Regions from separate parts of the Limosilactobacillus galli genome, predicted to be linked through region 1. Evidence: riboswitches for the same ligand, from Rfam matches in the RefSeq annotation. Region 1 holds a riboswitch; the other holds the start of a gene.
The links. Region 1 has a riboswitch for FMN ahead of QOS10_RS01500 (ECF transporter S component). Riboswitches for the same ligand answer to the same signal wherever they lie in the genome.

Region 2: it holds a riboswitch for FMN, as region 1 does, so the genes downstream of both, ribD (bifunctional diaminohydroxyphosphoribosylaminopyrimidine deaminase/5-amino-6-(5-phosphoribosylamino)uracil reductase RibD) here and QOS10_RS01500 (ECF transporter S component) in region 1, are expected to answer to the same signal.

The regions. Positions count from the first base shown of each region.
Region 1 covers NZ_CANCWK010000003.1:74,681-80,234, forward strand. The annotation lists gene QOS10_RS01490 (RecQ family ATP-dependent DNA helicase) at 1-1,325, opposite strand, end outside; gene QOS10_RS01495 (helix-turn-helix domain-containing protein) at 1,318-2,355, opposite strand; gene QOS10_RS01500 (ECF transporter S component) at 2,482-3,063, opposite strand; FMN riboswitch at 3,171-3,290, opposite strand; gene QOS10_RS01505 (pseudouridine synthase) at 3,441-4,157, opposite strand; gene scpB (SMC-Scp complex subunit ScpB) at 4,157-4,744, opposite strand; gene QOS10_RS01515 (segregation and condensation protein A) at 4,722-5,516, opposite strand; gene QOS10_RS01520 (reductase) at 5,509-5,554, opposite strand, start outside.
Region 2 covers NZ_CANCWK010000008.1:15,704-21,257, reverse strand. The annotation lists gene QOS10_RS03090 (glycine betaine ABC transporter substrate-binding protein) at 1-894, shown strand, start outside; gene QOS10_RS03085 (ABC transporter permease) at 952-1,602, shown strand; gene QOS10_RS03080 (ABC transporter ATP-binding protein) at 1,577-2,347, shown strand; gene QOS10_RS03075 (ABC transporter permease) at 2,340-2,975, shown strand; FMN riboswitch at 3,025-3,168, shown strand; gene ribD (bifunctional diaminohydroxyphosphoribosylaminopyrimidine deaminase/5-amino-6-(5-phosphoribosylamino)uracil reductase RibD) at 3,324-4,388, shown strand; gene QOS10_RS03065 (riboflavin synthase) at 4,381-4,983, shown strand; gene ribB (3,4-dihydroxy-2-butanone-4-phosphate synthase) at 4,983-5,554, shown strand, end outside.

The DNA.
Region 1 (5,554 bases):
TCACAACACGGCGAAGGAAAGTCACCGGCCTCCTCACCGAAGTAATTCAGCAGGAATGACCGGCGGCACGTTTTCAGGCTGGTATAATCCAACATTCGTTGCAGACTGAGCGCTTGCTGGCGCCGCCGCTGCTTAAAGGCCGCAATAATCTGTGCCGGCTGGTAGCCATGGTTCAAATAGAAGGTAAAGAGTTCCTGGTCATCCCCCAGCACATTCGGCCGCAGCTGATGGTTTTTAACCTGAGTTAGAAGGTCGACACTAGGCAGACTGATGGCCGTCAGCTGACTCGGCAGGCCTTCATCCCCCGGCGCATACAATAGGATGGCCACGCTCTGCTGACCATCACGACCGGCCCGGCCAATTTCCTGCATATAGCTTTCCAGATTGGCCGGCAGGTGGTAGTGGATAATATAGCGGATATCATTCTTATCAACCCCCATCCCGAAGGCGCTCGTCGCACAGACAATTTGAACCTGATTATTCATGAACTGCTGCTGGATCTTGAAGCGATCGACCGGAGACATCCCCGCGTGATAGGGAGCAACTACCAGGCCCGTCTGCTCCCGGAGCCAATCGGCCATCTGCGTTGCCAGTTTCCGACTAGCGAAGTAAATGATCCCCGGTCCCGGAAGGCTGGCAACCAGCTGGAGCAGCCGTTCGTCCTTAGCCTGCGGGTTAGCTACCCGGTTCACCACTAGAAAAATATTGGGCCGGTTGACCGAGCGAATCACCTGGTGAACTTGGTTGTGATCCAGCCCCAGCTTATTAAGAATATCGCGCCGAACGCGTGGAGTCGCGGTGGCAGTCAGCATCAGCAGCCGCGGCTGGCCGATCCGTTGGCGAATCTGTCGCAATAGCAAGTACTCGGGACGAAAGTCGGGCCCCCACTGCGAGATACAGTGGGCCTCGTCAACTACCATCATGCTTAACGGCGTCCGATAAAGGGCAGCCAGGACGGCCGGATTAGTCAGGATCTCCGGTGAAGCAAAGATGAAGCGGAAGCTGGCCAGCGAGTGCAAGACCTGGTCACGCGCCGGGCCCTGTAACTGGCTGCTCAGCATCACCACCCGCTTTTCACCATGCTGCCGGAGGCGATCAACCTGGTCCTGCATTAAAGAGATTAACGGCGAAACAATAACCACCCCACCGGGCAGCAAGTAAGCAGGCAACTGGTATAATAGCGATTTGCCGGCCCCCGTCGGCAGAACCACCAGGGTATCATGCCCCGCCAATAATGATTCAATCGTCTCCTGCTGGCCAGCGCGAAAGTGCTCATAACCGAAGTACTCGTGCAACAACCGGTATATTTCTGCAGAATCAGTCATGGTGTTCCCTCCCCCGAAGAATTTGAAAAAGGCGGTAATCAAAGAAGGCCTTCCCTGCATCCTGCTCATCGGAATTAAAATGCCAGCTCGTGACGTCCGGATCAGGATACTGCTTAGCCAACGCTGCTCGTTTGGCAGGCGGCAGCAATTGGTTCCAATCCAGCTGCTCTGGGCATAGGATGGCCACCTCCAAGAGATGTTCCCGCACCGTGCTTAACTTCAAGCGGCGCCGCGCAGCAATCTGTTCCAGTGCGGCCCCCTGGCGATAAAGTTCCAGGGTCACGGCCGTACTCTTGGAGAGCGGGCCAGCGTTGAGCAACGGGCCAAAAAGATCCTGCAGGGGCCCCGGAACGTGCTGGCAGTAGGCGGCCACCCCCAGGAGCAGGTCATGGTTGAGGGCCAGCATATCCGCTTGCGAAAGGCGCAGACGCTCGGCCAGCTGGTTATTCGTCCACGCCGGCAGATCATGGCCAACCAAGCCGTCAACCAGAAACACCGCCAGTCGTTGATCGACGCTCGCCAGGCCGGTTGTCAGCTGGTCGAGGTCGCGATAGACCGCTGCTGCCAGCTGGCGGTGGTTGGCTTGGCGAAACCACCGTTTTACCGCCAACATGTGCCCATAGCCAACCGTCACCGGAGCGTACTTGGCATTATGGTAGGCGTATTCCGAAACCACCTGCATTCCCAGGAGCAAGCGCTGACCGAACTGGTTGGTATTGGTCAGCCAGTACCAATCCAAGAAATGCGGCTGGTATGGCTGCTCTGCTTCTTGCCATTGGACCCCCTTCACCGTCAACCGCGCCTGCTGCTCATCGTCAATAGTTATCAGTTGTTCATCTGCCAACGCCTTGATCACCGCATCGTATTCGGTGCGTTGAAGCTGCCGAGCGGCGCCCAGCCACGGCAAAAGGCCATACTGCTGGCCCCAAAATAGGTTTGACACCGTCAGCCGGTTCGTCAGCAAGCTCTCAATTACCCGGATCCGGCGGGGCTGATGATAAGAAAAGAAACGTAGTATGTATGAATTCATAGCAAAAACCTCATTATCCATTCTCTCACTAGATATAAACGGAAACAAACCTTAAATACACGAAACAAGGGACCGCAGCAAAATCACTTTTACTGCAATCCCTTGTTTTTAATTAATCAATCATTCCTATTGATAACGGCGAGCGGTCAGCCACGGCTTCAACTGCGTCGCAACAATTGCGAAAATCCCCGTGACCAGCAGGCCCTTGATAATATTAAACGGCAAGACCCCGAGGGCGACCAGCTGAGAAACCGGCAGGGTCGATTTCCAGTTCCAAACCGCCATGTACAGCGGGGTCAGGACCCATAGATTCAGCAGGGACATCACCACGGTCAGGACCACCGTCGCCGTAACGCTTCCAACCAGGAGCTGCTTTTTTGGTGACCACTGCGGCCGTCTTCGCCAAATCAGACAGAACGGCAGCAGGAGGGCCAGCGACGAGATGAAGTCGCCGAGCAGCCCGATCAGTTCGCCAACGGAGAAGCCCCGAACCATGCCGTGGATCAGGCACTTGATCACGGCGATTACAATCCCCCCGACTGGCCCATAGAGGTAGCCCCCGATTAAGACGGGGACGTCCGAAAAGTCGATCTTAAGGTAGGAAGCCATGGGGATAATTGGAAACTCAAACAACATCAGGATAAAGGCAAGCGCCCCTAAGCAGGCGATTCCTACCAACCGTTGAATTCGTAAATGCGACACTGTCATAATAACAACCTCCATTGAGATTGCCTTCAGTCGGCCCCGTAAATAAAAAAGCACTACCAACAAATACTGTCAGCAGCGCCTAACATAATTAGGGTTAACGTACGTAGAAGTCTCTTCTATATACCAGACTATACTGTCGGCTCCAGGATTCAACTGGATCAACCACGTGATGTGGGTTGCGGGCTTGCACCGCCGGTCGGGAATTTCACCGCGCCTTGAAGACAACTTTTTTAATTTTACAATTCCTATTATATGGGCTTATCCGCGTCGTGTCAACGTTTTTAGCGTCTTTCAATTCCATGCCATTCCATACTTTTCCGTAGTTTTTGCTGTATTTTTGCTATATCGGTGCAATATTGCAATAGCCAATCATTCAACTAAAGCTGTTTCAGTTTGGTAACCTCTTCGGGCCGCAGTTCACGGAATTCTCCCGACTGCAGGCCCTGAAGGTTCAAGAAACCATACGTTTCCCGGTGCAATTTGATCACTGGGTGACCAACCGCTTCAAACATCCGCTTGACCTGGTGGTAGCGGCCTTCGTGGATCGTCAGCTGGACCAGACTGGTCTGGTGGTGACGGTCAACTTCCTTCAGCCTGGTCTTGGCCGGTTTCGTCTTGCGGCCATCGACCCGGACACCGAGACGCAGCCGCTTCAGCTCATCGTTTTGAACAATTCCCTTGACCTTCGCAATGTAGGTCTTGGCAACCTCAAAGCGGGGGTGCATCAGCTTGTTGGCCAGGGCACCGTCGTTGGTCAGCAGCAGGATCCCCGTGGTGTCATAGTCCAAGCGGCCAACGGGGTAGATCCGTTCCTCCACCTCGTCTTCGCGCAGAATATCGACCACCGTCTTCCGGCCCTTATCATCGTGGGCACTAGAGATAACCCCGCGGGGCTTATTCAATAGGTAGTAAACGTGTGGCTCACGGTGGATCGGCACCCCGTCAACCTCCACCTTGTCGCGGCGGCCAACCTTGGTCCCGAGCTCAGTGACCGTCTCACCATTGACCTGGACCCGGCCGCTTTGAATCAGCTTCTCAGAGGCCCGCCGCGAGGCAACCCCCGCTTCGGCCATCACTTTTTGTAGTCTCTCCATTAATTTTCTCCTCCTTGCTTCCGGGACTGGAATGCCGCTAAAAAGAGGTCTCCTCTCAGATCAGCACTGTCGAGATCCTCTTGCTCCGGCAATGGCGGCAGGTCATCCAGCGATGACAGGCCAAAGTAGTCCAGGAAGCTTTCCGTTGTGACGTAGCGAAATGGCCGGCCAGGGGCATCTAAGCGGCCATGGGTATCTACCAGCCCCCGGGCCATCAGCTTTTGCAGCGAACCTGAGCTCTGTACGCCCCGAATCTCGTCAATCTCCAAACGGGTAATCGGCTGGCGGTAGGCAATAATGGCCAGGACCTCCAGCAAGGCATTGGTCAGCGGCACCGTCAGCGGAATCTCAAAGTACTGCTTGATCACCGGGGCCAGCGCCGGCTTAGTGGCCAAGCGGTAGGTTTGACCGCTGTGCAAAACGACAAGAGCACTATTAGGGTCCGCCGCATAGCGTTCCGCCAGCTTATCCAGCGTCGCAGTGATTGCCGTTTTCATGAAGCCGGTGATCTTGGCCAGGTCACCAACAGTGATTCCCTCATCACCGCTGATGAAAAGCAGGCCCTCAATCTGGGCGGTATTCGTTATTTCGGTAGTCATCACTCTTCAAACCTTCCTTAATAATTATTGGGGCGAACAATCCGGCCTGTTCAATATGCACGGCCTGGTGCTTAGCCAGTTCCAGAACCGCGAGAAAGGTGGTGACCAGCTCATCCCTGGTTATCGCTCTTTCCAGCAGGTCGACAAAGCGCTGTGGCCCGGCCGTCACCCTCTCAAAGACCGTCTGCATCTGCTGGGCAACACTGACCTTCTCGGCCACCACAGTTTCCACGGTGGGTTGTGTAAAGCGGTGCCGCTTGAGAACCTGGCTAAAGGCCGCCTGGAGCTGGTCAAGACTGACTCCCGGGGCCACCTGTTCACTCACCAAGTCACGGGGAACCCGCATTGCCGGCCGGGTGTACTCCTGCTGCCGGTAACTCTCCTTGTCCTTGAGATGGTCGGCCGCCTTCTTATAGCGCTGGTATTCGATCAGCTGGTCAACCAGTTCCTGACGTGGATCAACTGGTTCCTCCGCCGGTTCCTCATCGTCAAGCGGCGGGGCCTGGGGAAGCAGCAGCTGACTCTTGATCCGCATCAGGGTGGAAGCCATCACAAAGTACTCCCCGGCAATTTCTAACCGGTGTGCCTTCATCTGATGGAGGTAATCCATGTACTGACTGGTAATCGTCGCGATCTTAATGTCATAGATATCCATCTTGGCCTCACGGATCAGGTGCAATAGGAGGTCAAGGGGCCCCTCAAAGCCGCCTAGTTTTAAGGTCGGCTGCTGGCCCGCCGTCATGGTCTCATTCTCACTCATTAGCCTTCCCCCATGTTGTAATCAATGGCTGGGTACTT
Region 2 (5,554 bases), on a different contig from region 1:
TTTAAGAAAATAGTAGCGGCGGCCCTGTTAGCAATCGTGACCCTATTGATGGGGGCCGTAGCGCCGGCAACCGCCAGTGCTGCCAGCAATAAACCGATCATTGTTGGTTCCAAGAGTGTTCCGGAGAGCAAGACGGTCAGCGAGATCTACGCCATCGCCCTTGAGCACGCCGGCTATAAGGTGATCCGGAAGCAGAATATTTCTAATTCAGTGGTCTACCGGGCTGTGAAGACTGGCCAGGTAGATGTCTACCCTGAATATACGGGGACGATTGTGACGGCCTACCTGAAGAAGAATGGTCAGGGCAAGTCCGCTGCCCAGATGGCCAGCCTGGCCCACAAAGGGGTCGCCAAGGATGGCCTGACCACCTTTAACTACGCTCCCGATGATAACCGGCAGGGGGTCGGCATTCGGACCAGCGTGGCTAAAAAGTACCACATTAAAGATTTGAGCGACCTCCAGAAGCAGGCGGGCAAGATCCGCTTTGCCTCCCAGGGGGAGTTTGAAAAGCGGCCGGATGCACTGCCGGCCATGAACAAGGCCTATGGCAAGTTCAACTTCAAGTCGATCAAGGACTACGATGCTAACCTGCTCTACAAGATCATGGCGCAGGGCAAGGCCGATGCCGCTCCAGTCTCCACGACAGACGGTCAGCTGGCCACCAGCAAGTTCCAACTGGTCAAGGATAACAAGAACATCTGGCCGCCATACAACCTGGTTCCGCTGGCTAACAAGCAGGCCGTCAAGCGTTACCCGAAGATGGAGAAGACGCTGAACAAGGTTGATGCCAAGCTGACCACCAAGACCGTGACCCAGCTGAACAAGGAAGTCGGTGTCGACGGGCAAAATTATCGGACCGTCGCCCAGAATTGGTATAATAAGAACATGAAGTAAATTGTCAGGAAGCTGTGATAAACAGGTCACAGCTTTATTTGTATCAGGAGGCAACCCTTGTTAGCACAGATTATTCATTATTTTCAAACAGACAGCGGCCAGTACTGGCAATATGTCGGCCAGCACATCCTGCTGAGCATCAGCGCGCTGGCCATTGCGATGGTGATCGCCTTGCCACTGGGCTACCTTGGCTCCCGGGTTAAGGCGGTGGCCAGTTTTTGCACCGCCTTCGCCCAGGTACTGCGGATCATCCCCAGCCTGGCCCTGTTATTCCTGTTGATCCCATTTATCGGGACCGGGGTGGTGCCAGCCCTGATCGCCCTGGTAGTCCTGGCCTTGCCACCGTTGATGATCAACACCATCCTCGGTTTTAACGAGGTCAGCCCTACCTACAAGGAGGTGGGGCTGGCGTTGGGAATGGACCGGCGACAGCTGCGGCGGCAGATCGAGGTTCCGCTGGCGATGCCCTATATCCTGAACGGAATCAAGCTGGCCCTGGTCGAAATTATCGCCAGTGCAACCTTGGCTACCTACATCGGCGCCGGCGGCCTGGGGACGTTGATCTTCACCGGCCTGGGCCTGTACGATATGTCCTACGTCGTGATCGGTGGGGTTAGTGTGGCCCTGCTTTCGCTGTTATCAATGCTCGGTTTTGATTTTTTGATTAGGAAGGTACAACGCAATGACCAAAACAAGTATTCAATTTAAGTACGTCCAAAAAAGCTTCGGTGACAACTTGGTCATCCCGGACCTCTCCTTCACCGTCCAGGAGGGAGAGTTTGTCACCATCCTTGGTTCCTCGGGGAGCGGGAAGACGACCCTCCTTAAGATGGTCAACGGGCTCCTGAAACCGAGTGCCGGGGAGATCCTGATCGGGGGCAAGAAGCTGGCTGACCAAGACCTGGTTAACCTGCGCCGGCACATCGGCTATGTGGTTCAGCAGATCGGCCTCTTCCCGCACATGACGATTGCCCAAAATATCGGGGTGGTTCCGAAGATGCTGAATTGGCCGCATGAGAAGATTGTTTCACGTGTAACAGAGCTCCTCCAACTGGTCCAGCTCGACCCAGATAGCTTTGCGGACCGTTACCCCAGCCAGCTGTCGGGCGGTCAGCAGCAGCGGGTCGGCGTGGCCCGGGCCCTGGCGACCAACCCGCCCTATGTCCTGTTTGATGAACCGTTTGGGGCGCTGGATGCCCTGACCCGGCTGGAGCTGCAGCGGGAGATTAAGCGGATCCACGATAGTCTGGCTAATAAGACCTTCCTCTTTGTCACCCACGACATCAACGAGGCCCTCTTCCTTGGCCAGCGGGTGATGGTGATGCATGACGGCCAGATCGAACAGTTTGCGACCCCTGAGGAAGTGGTCACCCACCCGGCAACGGCTTTCGTCAAGGAACTGCTGGGAACCGTCCAGCAGAATGAGCAGTTATGGGGGCGGGCCCATGATTGAGTATTGGCAGATGAATTCCACCGAGATGCTGCAGGAGGTCGGCCAGCACGCCCAGATGGTCTTGTTATCACTGTTGATTGCTTTGCTGGTGGCGATGGTGCTAGTCCTGGTCTTTCTGCGCCGCCGGAACTGGCTGAACGGCCTAGTCTACTTTTTCTCCTTACTGTACTCGATCCCCAGCTTTGCCTTCTTCGCTCTCCTGCTGCCCTTCTCCGGACTGGGAATGCGGACGGCGGTGATCGTCTTGACGGTTTACTGTGAGTACATCCTCTTGCGGTCCTTCATTACCGGAATCCAGGGGGTGGACCCGGCCCTGGTCGAGGTGGCGCACGGGATGGGAATGACCCGGTGGCAGACCTTCACCAAGGTTCAGCTGCCCCTGGCCCTGCCGGCGATCTTCAGCGGCATCCAGGTGGCCCTGGCGTCGACGATGGCGATGACCACGATTGCCGCCACGATCAATGCCGGGGGGCTCGGTCAGCTGCTCTTCGATGGCCTGCAAAACCAGCAGGTCGTTCCAATCCTCTGGGGAACCCTGCTAACGATGGCTTTGACGCTGGTTTGTGCTGGCCTGATCTGGCTGTTACAGTGGGCGTTGACGCACCGCTGGCTGAAAATGGTTAAGTGAAGTCCTTTACAAATGATAAGTTAGATAGTATTCTTAAAATAAATCGAATATATTTCTTCGGGGCAGGGTGAAATTCCCAACCGACGGTAACAAGTTAATCTTGGAGTCCGTGACCCGCTGATCATTATGATTAGCGGTTGAACCAGTGTGAGTCTGGTACCGACAGTTAAAGTCTGGATGGGAGAAGAAATTTAATATACTAGGAACGCTAGTAGTGTTTTTAAATATTGTTAATGACCCCGGATAATTGTTTGTTATCCGGGTTTTATTTTTAAAGCCGCACTAGAACTAGGATGAAAAAGCCCCGAGAAATATTCTCGGAGCTTTTTTGTTGGGAAGGGAAGATAGATGCAAAGTGATGAAAAATGGATGCGTTTAGCAATTGCCCAGGCAAGGCGGGCCGACTATACGACCTGGCAGAATCCCCGGGTCGGGGCCGTGGTCGTCAAGGGCGACCAGCTCCTGGCGACGGGGTACACCCACGAGTTCGGCGGTGTGCACGCGGAACGGAACGCGATCAAAAAGCTGTCGGCGGACCAACTGCGGGGCACAACTCTGTATGTGACCTTAGAGCCCTGCAGCCACTATGGGAAACAGCCACCGTGTGCGGACCTGATTATTGATTCGGGGATTCGGCGGGTTGTGATTGCGGAGACCGATCCGCATGCCCTGGTGACCGGGAAAGGAATTCGGCGGTTGCGAGACAGTGGGGTGGCAGTTGTAACGGGAGTCTTGGCTGATCAGGCCGCGGTGGTGAATCCCCACTACAACTTTTATTTTCAGAAACATCGACCATGGGTCACCCTTAAGCAGGCAATTTCGCGGGACGGTAAGGTGGCTGCGGCTCCCGGCGAGCGAACTACGATTACTAATCAGGCCGTTTATGACCGGGTTCACCAGGAGCGGGCCTGGTTTCACGGGATTGTCATCGGCAGTCAAACGGCCATCGTTGATAATCCCACCCTCCTGACCACGGCCCCCACCAGCTTTCCGCCGGTGCGGATCGTCCTCGACCGGCGAGGCAGATTGGCGCAGTATTCAACACTGCCCCTGTTACAAGACGGCGCCGCCCCTACCTGGGTCTTCACCAGTGATCCCGGATTGAAGGAGCGGCTGGCAGATAGTAACGCCGAGGTGATCTACCAGGCGGACGCTGATATCCCGGCGGTTGTGGCGGAATGCGGGCGGCGTGGTCTGCAGGCCCTCTATGTTGAAGGTGGTCCCACCGTTCACCGGGCCTTTCTGAAGAGTGGTCTGGTGAATGAACTGCTGACTTACCAGAGCGCAAGGCGGATTGGAGAACATGGGGTAGCCGGTGCCTGGTACCCGCGGCAGAATCCGGGGCACGAGACTACGGTGGAACATTTAGATGACAATATCAGAATAAGTGAGAGGATGGTAGCAAATGTTTAGCGGACTAATTGGAACGACCGGAAAGATCCGCCAGCTGGCGCAAACTGGGGAGACGATGTGTTTGACAGTGGTCCCCCAAGCAAGTGGTTTTTTGAAGAGAGCGGTAGTTGGCGATTCGATTGCGATCGACGGTACCTGTCTAACAATCGAACAGTTTGTGGATAATGGTTTTACCGTTACCTTGATGCCGCAGAGCTTTATGAAGACGATTTTTAAGGAACGGCAAGTTGGTGATTTGGTAAACCTTGAACGCTCGCTGAAACTGGGAGACCGGCTGGAAGGCCACATTGTGACGGGACACGTCGATGAAGTTACCCGGGTGATTGACCGTCGACTGAACGAAAATGCCATTGAACTGGTCTTCTTGTTACCAGCACGTCTTCGCGGACAGGTGGTTTCACAAGGGAGTGTCGCTATCAACGGGGTTAGCCTGACGGTGATGCAGGCCGATGAAACCAGCTTTAGTGTTGGCCTGATCCCACATACCCAGGCGGTGACCAATCTCGATAGGCTGCAGGACGGCGATTTGGTCAACATGGAGACTGATATTTTAGGTAAGTATGTTGCGCGAAATATGAAAGTGGGGCTGAAATAATGAATGTTAAAAAGATCCAGGATGCACTGGCACAACTGAAGAATGGTGGGCTGGTAATTGTGATGGATGATCAGGATCGCGAGGCCGAAGGGGATATGATCGGTCTCGCCAGCAAGGCAACCCCGGCGAAGGTCAATTTTATGACCAAGTATGCGCGGGGACTGATGTGTGTGCCAATGGCGCCGCAAGTGGCTAAACGCCTCCAGCTGCCTCAGATGACGGCAGATAACACGGACCCGTTTGGCACGGCCTTTACGATCAGTGTTGACCACCGCTCGACTACGACCGGGATTTCGGCCTTTGACCGCTGGCGGACAATTACCCACCTGGCGGATCCCAAATCGACCAACCAGGATTTCTACAAGCCCGGTCACATCTTCCCATTAGTTGCCAAGGAGGGCGGCGTCTTGGAACGTAACGGTCATACCGAGGCAGCAGTTGACCTGGCCAAGCTGGCGGGTGAGGAGCCAGTGGCCTATATCTGCGAGATCTTGAAGTCGAATGGGGAGATGGCCCGGTCCACGGAACTCCACGAGATGGCGGAAGAATACAGCCTGCCGATTATCACCAT